DNA from 3 places in the Shewanella sp. YLB-07 genome. Region 2 is predicted to be linked to each of the others. Evidence: predicted binding sites of a transcription regulator. Region 2 holds the regulator's gene; each other region holds the start of a gene.
What was found. The regulator LexA, encoded in region 2, represses DNA repair genes until DNA is damaged. The targets are predictions, from matches to a motif close to TACTGTATNNNNATACAGTA.
Positions count from the first base shown of each region.

Region 1: the regulator LexA is predicted to act here: its motif matches at 1,555-1,574, upstream of dinG (ATP-dependent DNA helicase DinG).
Region 3: the regulator LexA is predicted to act here: its motif matches at 1,437-1,456, upstream of recA (recombinase RecA).

Region 1 covers NZ_VOQB01000002.1:596,751-600,042, reverse strand. The annotation lists gene FS373_RS06495 (DNA polymerase II) at 1-1,466, opposite strand, end outside; gene dinG (ATP-dependent DNA helicase DinG) at 1,598-3,292, shown strand, end outside.
Region 2 covers NZ_VOQB01000012.1:177,924-181,215, forward strand. The annotation lists partial or broken gene coxB (cytochrome c oxidase subunit II) at 1-25, opposite strand, end outside; gene FS373_RS23285 (cell division inhibitor SulA) at 459-971, opposite strand; gene lexA (transcriptional repressor LexA) at 1,004-1,621, opposite strand; gene plsB (glycerol-3-phosphate 1-O-acyltransferase PlsB) at 2,103-3,292, shown strand, end outside.
Region 3 covers NZ_VOQB01000003.1:320,061-323,352, forward strand. The annotation lists gene recA (recombinase RecA) at 249-1,307, opposite strand; gene mutS (DNA mismatch repair protein MutS) at 1,660-3,292, shown strand, end outside.

The sequences.
Region 1 (3,292 bases), on a different contig from region 2:
CTAAATTTTGCTCCCAAGAAACCCTCAACATTATCTGCTTCAGGTTCCGACAGTCCCTTGATAAGTCCTTTAGGATCGATTAAGAAGGTTCTGATGATGGAAGGATAAAGGCTCTTAAAGTCGAGCACTAAGATATGCTTATAAAGGCCGGGGATAGAATCCATCACATAGCCACCCGGACTCTCTAATCCTTGGCTAGTAGCCATTGCGGGGGCAACGAAACCCGCCCTGTGCAGGTGAGGCAAGTATAAGTTATTGAATGCCGCTACCGAGGCGCCGACTCTGCCGAGCTCTAACCCGGTCAGCCTAGAACGCTCTAAAGCAAACTCAAACAACTGGGTTTTCTTGAACACATCCCACACCAAGCGGCTATCGGTTAAATTATAGTGGGCGAGCGCTGCTTTATTATGATGAAATAGCTCGGTTATCTCCTCTCCTCGATTCTCAACCCCCTTCTTACCGCTGGGCAATGCTTTGCCCTCCTCGAGCAAGGCACGTGCAACAGACTCTAATGAGAAACTATCGAATCGATAGAATGCCGCCTTTAACCAATCAATGCCGTCTAACACAACTCTGCCGGGCAGAGAAAGAGTCTCAGGACGGTACTTATCCGGAATTTTCCAGCTCAGTTCAGCGCCTCCCCTGCCGATTGCAAGCTTGATCCCATGTAGTTTTGCTCTTCTATAAACAAGCGCCAGATCGAACGTCACCACGGCCCAACCTATGATGATGTCAGGATCATACTCTGCAAACCAATCAATTAAACTGAGGATAAGTCCTCTCTCATCAGCTACCCACTCTATATAATCAGCTTGGTCATCAGATATTGCCGATGTATCGCTGCTTATCTCACAAGGTGAGCCCACCATGATCACTTTCTTATACTCGTCATTTGATGTCTTGCCGTAGAGGCCGACCGAGTAAAGCTCGCCCGACATACTGCATTCAAAATCGAGAGATATGGCTTGAAGTTGGATATCAACAGAGTTTTTTCTTGCTCGAGTGGCAGTAAAACTGGCCAGTCCTCCCTGCTTTTGAGGATCGAATTGACCGATAAACTCTACATCCAGCGCTATGTATCTCTCTATCAAGTATCTGTGTTCTGGACGAATATCAGTTTCAAACAGAGGAATGCCGAGATCGACAGCGCCTCTGATCACCTGTCTGAATACTTGTGATGAGCTCGCATAAATGGCGGTGACAGGGTCGCTATTAAAGTTATTAAGCGGCAGATCCACCAGTCTTAGTTTTGCTGACTGCGGCAATGCTTGCAGACTGGGCACAGCAGATGTTGCACAGAAACACATATATTCAGCATGAGGAACTTTGACTAAAACGGGGCCATCGGTGGTTTTAATATAATAATGCAGCCAAGCCATACCCGAATGCTGCACCGTATGGCGAGAAAGAATCCGCCCCTTAACCGATGAGGTTCCACTGAGCTCTAAAGAGGGCTTTACTGACATAATTTGTCTATCCAAAACAAGGACTCGATGAAAATGGGATCACATTTAACTCAATAATATAAAATTAGAGTAGTTAAGGCTATGCAATCACTGTTATTATGTACAGCTCTATTTCTCTTCCATATATACCTATGCTATCGGCCGACGTAAAAACACAGATCCGCTCCATATATAAAGGTATTGCAAACTCCTTGCCTGACTTTCGTCCAAGGCGTGAGCAAAACTACATAGTCGCCGAAATATCTAAGACCTTAGCCGGTGAATACGATAAAAGCAGGCGAATTATCGTGGTCGAAGCTGGCACAGGGATAGGTAAATCATTAGCCTACATATTAGGCTCTATTCCATTGGCACTGGCCAGTAAGAAAAAAGTCTGTATCGCCACTGCGACCGTAGCCCTGCAAGAGCAGCTGTTGCACAAGGACCTGCCCTTCTTTTTACAGCAATCTGAGCTAAACTTTACCTTCGGTTTAGTCAAAGGTCGGCAACGCTATGTTTGCCTATCTAAATTAGAGATGTTAATCGGATCCGATAACAGCACTCAGATGGCGATGTGGCAGACCAAACCCGACAACAGCCAGATAAAGCTGCTGCAGACATTATTGAAGCAGTACCATGAAGGTAAATGGAACGGCGAGCGTGACACCTTAGTCAAACAGCTCCCCGACCACCTATGGCAGCAGATAGCTTGTGATAAACACAGCTGTCACAGACAACTCGCCAGCCACAGGAATTGTCCTTTCCATAAAGCACGTGAAGATATCGATAACTGGGATGTGTTGATCGCTAACCACAGCCTCTTGTTTGCCGATCTGGAACTAGGTGGTGGAGTCATTCTGCCCGATCCCGAAGACGTGTATTACATCATAGATGAAGCTCACCACCTGCCAATGGTTGCCAGAGACTTCTCCAGCGCACAAACCACACTCAGGGGCGCAGTCGACTGGCTGGAGAAAATAGAGAAGACCTGTAGCAAGTTACAAAACCAAATAAAGAGTAACCACATCATAGGCCCGGCGCAGGCAATGCAGGACCATATTACCGATCTTACGGGTCAACTCACTCAGATAGCTCATTTTTGTGATAGTCAAACACACAGGTTCGACAATCCTGAGAATCGTTTACGCTTCGAGCATGGCAAGCTACCCCAGGCGCTGCTTATCCAGGCAGAGAACTTAGCCACGGTATCGACTACGGCCCTCAAGCAGTTCAATAAGATGTTAGCCTTGCTCAGTGAAGCCATAAAAGATGGCGATATTCCAAAACATCAAGCCGAACAGCTGCTCACAGAAACGGGCTTCATGTTGCAGAAGCTGGAAAATCTCCAGAAGCTGTGGAAGATGATGGCGAAGGAAGATCACCCCAAAGGGGCTCCTATGGCACGCTGGATTGAAATATTAACCGGTAAACAGACAGATTACCTGTTCAGTGCATCCCCCATAGAAGTCGGCTTCATGTTAGAAAAGCTACTTTGGGATAAGGCCGCAGGTGTGGTGCTTTGCAGCGCGACTTTACGAGCCTTAAATAATTTTAATCATTTCACCCATCAAGTTGGCCTGTCACTCAACGACGGTAGCCGCTTTCTAGCCATGGACTCGCCCTTCGACTTTGAACAGAATGCTACCCTGTTTCTGCCTCAGATGAACAATGAGCCTACGGACGAAAAATTCACCGAAGAACTCGCCCAGCAGATCTTAGCCCTGATTGAAGGTGAGATGGCCACCTTAGTCTTATTCGCATCTTATTGGCAGATGGAGAAGGTCGTCGATATGGTCGAGAGTAAGATCAAAACAGGCTTACTGATCCAAGGCACTATTTCCAGACAA
Region 2 (3,292 bases):
GAAAAATATACAACACTCGCTTCACTAGACTTCTCCTCTGTCAAAAATTAAGACAAAGAAGAGTCACACAGTAAGTCTCTGCTCTATGCAAACTCTTCAGTTCCCAAAAAAGCAACGATGACTTCAAAGTGCAGTGGCGGTTCACTTGTTATTTTAGTTTGGCAGTCACTTACTACCAGAGTTAACCACGCTCGCACCTACGGCTGAATATATCAGTACCGACTTCAGCGAGGTAAATATCTGGCCTTACACAGATGGCAGGGCTTTACTACGCCGACTACTAAATCGTTTGGATATAACAAATTATCGTTGTTATATCCCTAACTTACTTGGTGTTGAATTATTGATCAAGATCACTTTTAATGAATTTTTTAAAAATTTCGAATAAAAATCAAATACAAAAAAGTCCCTTGCGGGACTTAAATAATCATTTTTCTATTGGCTACATTGACTGGAGATTAGTGCAGAGATCCAAATAAACAGGCTTGATTGAAGTGAGCATCTGTTTGTTCATGGGCTTTAGCATGTAAGTGACTATTCGCATCTTCGATGACAATGCCAAGGGCGCGAGCGCTCTTTTCTACGAGTCTGAGTCGTCGGTTGTCACGGGAATCTAGGACCTGAGTCCAGCAGATGACGGCACTGGATGTACCACTTATGAGTGCTTTTTCCATGGCCCATAAGGTTTCGATTTCGTCTTTAGCATGAACCAACAATACTCGGTCCATCCTAACACCGGCTTCGGCTAACATCTGCTTGTAACCTATGTTGGGAGGACTGATCAATACGATCCATTGCCCCTGATGGCTCAATGTGGCGAGCCGATTACTCACCTTTTTCAGTTCCACCCGGCCCTGAGTGTGGGTACTTACTGTAGTGATACTTCCACACTCTTGGGTGATGGACGCTTGGTCAAGGGGATTCGTCCATAAACCTGGGTGTCTAGGGCTATTTCCGATTAAATTTTTCATTACCAAGCTCCTTCGCCAATGTGCGATTTCATCTATTGCCAGTTGCCGTTACGGATCACACCGACTGCCAGCCCCTCAATGCTCAGGCTCTGACTGGTGAGATCGACCACTATCGGTGCATAGTCTTCATTTTCAGCATGGAGATAAACCATGCTGCCCTTTTTCTCGAAGCGTTTTACTGTGACATCCTCTTCCACTCTAGCCACGACAATTTGGCCATTCTTGGCTTGTGAAATCTTATGCACTGCGAGCAGATCACCCTCGAGAATGCCGATATCTTTCATGCTGTCGCCGCGCACCCTAAGTAGAAAGTCGGCACAGGGACGAAACATGCTTGGGTCGACCTGATAATGTTGTTCTATATGTTCCTGGGCAAGGATGGGTTCGCCTGCGGCAACCTGGCCGATCAATGGCAAGCCTAAATCTTCTGGCTCCGCAGCTTGTGTGAGTCGGATGCCGCGGGACGTACCGGGAATGATCTCTATGCGACCTTTCTTAGCCAGTGCCTTAAGATGTTCTTCGGCAGCGTTGGCGCTCTTGAAACCTAGTCGCTTAGCTATTTCGGCTCGAGTCGGAGGCATTCCTGTATCGGAAATATTACGCTTAATGAGTTCTAGAATCTCGGCTTGTCTTGGTGTCAAAGGTCTCATGATGAATCCTGTCTTTCTATACAGTTACTGTTAGTATATACAGTATTTTAGTCAGTGCAAGGATTAACCAAGATTAGTGAGTATGCAAAAAAACTCTCAATCGCAAGCCCATGGTTTATATTTATTATTTTGGTGTGACTACTCGGTGCTTATATAACGTTAAAAATAGGTGGTGGGCATGGCCTCCTTGAATTATATATCTTTTGTGCTGGTGGTTATCTCTCTAAACTGGCTTATTTTATGTTCTAGGCTATCGAGATGAATTGTACCTATACCTAATATTATTAACTTATGTTGCCTTATAAATGTGAACACCCGTAAAGCTATCTAATATTAATTTTTTTGAAAATTATATTCAATCTCAAGTGCTTTGAGTGTCGAATCAGGCATGCGGGGGATTTTGCTGACTACTATTAGGGAGATCTCTCTTTTATCTGGTATTCTATGCCGTTATTAAGAAGACTCACATTGTATAAGAAAAATGTCAAAAAAAGACTCTCTTTGGTATAAATCCTTACGTTGGATTCAGAAAAAGCTGGTACAAACAATAGTTGTACCCCATGACCCCTTCGCCGATCTCAACTTAGATCCAGATAAGCCTATGGTTTATGTGATGAAGACTGAATCTCTCAGCGACATCGCTTCCTTAAGTGAAATCACTAATAAGTATGGGCTTCCAAGCCCTTATGATGAGTTGGTTGTCGATGGTGAGTACACGCCGAGGGTGGTGTGTCTGGAAGGTGCCAAGCCGCTATTTGGCCAAAGAGAAAGTAACGAGTTTTTCTTAAATAGCTTTATGGATCTGCTCAAGGTACATAGGCAGAAGCCTGAACTGGATATACAGCTAGTGCCGGTTAGCCTTTACTGGGGGCGTACTCCAGGTAAAGAAGACGATACCATGAAGGCGGCGGTATTTGAGCGTCAAAATCCTACCTGGCTGCGAAAATGCCTGATGATCCTCTTCCTGGGTCGACATAATTTCGTTCAATTTTCTAATGCCGTCTCAATTCGTTATATGGCCGACGAACACGGCACCGACAAGCGAATTGCTCATAAGTTAGCTCGTGTTGCTCGAGTCCACTTCAGCCGTCAACGTAAGGTCATGACCGGACCTGTTTTGCCTAAACGTCAGGTGCTATTTCAAGACCTGTTAAATTCAGAGTCCCTGAAGAAGGCGATTCTGGAGGAAGCGGCGAGCAAGAAGATCTCCGAAGTCGAGGCCAGAGCAAAGGCGATGGAGTATCTCGATGAAGTTGCGGCGGATTACTCCGAGAGCTTTGTGCGCATCGCCGAGCGTTTCTTGGCCTGGCTGTGGAACAAGTTGTACAAGGGTATCAATATTAAAGGTGCCGAGCAGGTAAGGCAGCTACATCATGATGGTCATGAGATCATCTATGTACCTTGTCATCGTAGTCATATGGACTACCTACTACTGTCTTATATTCTTTATTATGAAGGCATGGTGCCACCGCACATCGCTGCGGGTATCAACCTCAATTTCTGGCCTGCTGGGCCTATGTTCCGCCGTGGTGGAGCCTTTTTCATTCGCCGTAGCTTCAGGGGTAATAAGCTCTATACAGCGGTTTTTCGTGAATATTTGGATCAGCTGTTCACCAAAGGTTATGCGGTAGAATACTTCACCGAAGGTGGGCGTTCACGCACCGGGCGTCT
Region 3 (3,292 bases), on a different contig from region 2:
AAAATAGGGCTTTACAACGGATGAACTCGATTAATCGTCAAAGCGATCCTAGTCCAGTATGAGGGGATTTGATCTTAGACGTAACCTATTTTAGTTATCACCTGTTTGATACGTGATGGGGGTTGGGCCATGGCCCTTACTGATATGGTTAGAAATAGTCGCGGCGCGCAAGTTGCGAAACCGCGATCTAGTGGGCCGAATGGCCCACCGAGTGACTTATATTCTATCGCCTGTGATTAAACACATCTCTAGAATACTTCACCAGTCTCGAGATCCACATTCTCATCACCAGTCGCTGATTCAGCCGCATCGGGAGATGCGAGTAACATGCCACGAAGTGCAGTTTCAATTTCTTCCGCAATTTCAGGATGTTCAATTAGATACTTACCTGCATTTGCACGGCCCTGACCAATTTTATTGCCTTTATAGCTGTACCAGGCACCCGCTTTCTCGACTAATTTATGTATCACACCAAGGTCGACGAGTTCACCAGTACGGTTGATGCCTTTTCCATAAAGAATTTGGAATTCAGCCTGTTTAAATGGTGCTGCTATCTTGTTTTTAACCACTTTGACACGGGTCTCGTTACCGATAACTTCGTCACGATCTTTGATTGCACCGATACGGCGAATATCGAGGCGAACAGAAGCGTAAAACTTAAGTGCATTACCACCGGTTGTGGTTTCAGGGTTACCGAACATTACACCAATCTTCATACGGATCTGGTTGATGAAGATAAGCATGGTATTGGTCTGCTTCAGGTTACCGGCAAGCTTACGCATCGCCTGACTCATCATACGGGCCGCAAGCCCCATGTGTGAATCACCGATTTCCCCTTCAATCTCAGCTTTCGGTGTCAAGGCCGCAACCGAATCGACGACGATGACATCGACGGCACCAGAACGGGTCAAGGCATCACAGATCTCTAACGCCTGCTCACCGGTATCTGGCTGAGAACAGAGTAGGTTATCGATATCGACACCTAACTTTTTAGCATATATAGGGTCTAACGCATGCTCTGCATCGATAAAGGCACATACTCTACCTTGGCGTTGTGCGGCAGCAATGACCTCTAACGTCAGTGTTGTCTTACCCGAAGATTCTGGTCCGTAAATCTCAACGATACGTCCTAAAGGAAGTCCACCGGCACCGAGTGCAACATCTAAAGAAAGTGATCCGGTAGAGATAGTCTCAACATCCATCGAGCGATTCTCGCCCAGTTTCATGATAGAGCCTTTACCGAACTGTTTCTCAATCTGACTTAAAACGGCATTCAGTGCTTTCTCTTTGTTCGCATCAATCTTCATTCCGATATCCTCTTCGCGCATAATCTAAGTCACGGCAACAACGCCGATATAAACTCGTGGCGACTCCGCTATTTGAGCTTAGGAAAACTTTATCCTGCTCGAATAGGGGTCTCAATATGCAAACTAGTATACTGTACAATCATACAGTATCAAGTGCTGATCATGATTATTTTTTTCTAGCCGTGTTCACTCAATTAGAAGCACTTGTTGCAGAAGAAAAATTCAATCTGACTATTTATTCTTTAAAGACGCAACTGGCTCGAAAAATTGCTAATATTGGCATCATATTTTTAAGGCGGCTCCAATGGAGCACCTTGCCTGTTCAATACCTCATAGAAGAAACGAGCTGTAGATGAATGCAATCGACACCCAAAACCTAGAAAAACACACACCTATGATGCGTCAATATTTGACGCTCAAGGCCGAAAACCCAGAAATGTTATTATTTTACCGCATGGGTGACTTCTACGAACTCTTCTATGACGATGCAAAGCGAGCATCCGAACTCTTAGGTATTTCGCTCACCGCCCGTGGTAAGAGTGGCGGCGATCCAATTCCCATGGCGGGACTGCCCTATCACGCCGTCGAAGGTTATCTCGCCAAACTTGTTCAGCTTAGGGTCTCTGTCGCTATTTGTGAGCAGATCGGCGATCCAGCTACCTCTAAGGGTCCGGTTGAGCGAAAAGTCGTTCGTCTCGTCACCCCAGGTACCCTGACCGACGAAGCTTTACTGCAAGAGAGACAAGATAACCTACTTGCTGCTGTATACCATGGCAAGGCAGGCTTTGGTTATGCCACCTTAGACTTAAGCTCCGGCCGTTTCGTGGTCAGTGAATTAGAGACAAGAGAAGGATTAGAGGCTGAGCTGCAACGTACTAATCCAGCCGAGCTTCTCTATAGTGAAGACTTCAGCGAGATGCCTCTCATCAAAGGATTCAATGGCAAACGCAGGCGCCCGGAATGGGAATTCGATTTCGATACCTCCCGTAAACTGCTCTTGGATCAATTTAAGACTAAAGATCTGCGCGGATTCGGCCTAGAAAACGCGCGTTTGTCACTGCAAGCGGCTGGATGCCTGATGCAGTACGTCAAAGATACTCAAAGAACCGCACTTCCCCACATCAACTCTATCGTGCTATTCAATCAAGATGACAGTATCGTGCTCGATGCCGCCACGAGAAGAAACTTAGAGCTGACAATCAACTTGCAAGGTGGGCGTGAAAATACCCTATCTGCCATATTAGATAATACAACGACCCCGATGGGCAGTCGTATGTTGCAACGTTGGATCCACGAACCGCTGAGAAATAAACAACAGATAGAATCTCGCTTAAGTGCACTCACCGAGTTGCTCGACAGCGGCCTGTTTGACACTCTGACTCCACATTTAAAAGCACTGGGCGACATAGAACGAATCACGGCCAGACTCGCACTGAGAAGCGCCAGGCCAAGGGATTTTTCTCGACTGAAGCAAGCATTATCTACCTTGCCCGACATTCAGCAGCTACTCATTGGTTGTCAGTCACCACATCTCAAGCGTTTAGCGACTATTATCGGTGAGTTCCCCGATGAGCTCGCGCTCCTCGACAGAGCAATCATAGACAATCCGCCTATGCTGATCCGCGATGGTGGCGTCTTGCGAGATGGCTACAACGAAGAGCTGGATCAATGGCGCGCCTTGAGTAAGGGGGCAACGGATTACCTCAAAGAGTTAGAGGCTCGTGAGAAAAATTCGACCGGTATATCTACCCTTAAAGTCGGCTATAACCGGGTTCATGGTTACTATATCGAAGTCAGCCGTCGGGAATCTGATCTGGTGCCTCTGAGCTACCAACGAAGACAGACCCTGAAGAATACCGAACGTTACATCATTGCCGAATTGAAAGAACATGAAGAGAAGGTACTCTCAAGTCAGGGCAAGGCACTGGCACTCGAAAAGCAGCTCTGGGAGCAGTTATTCGATCTTCTGTTACCGAAACTCCATG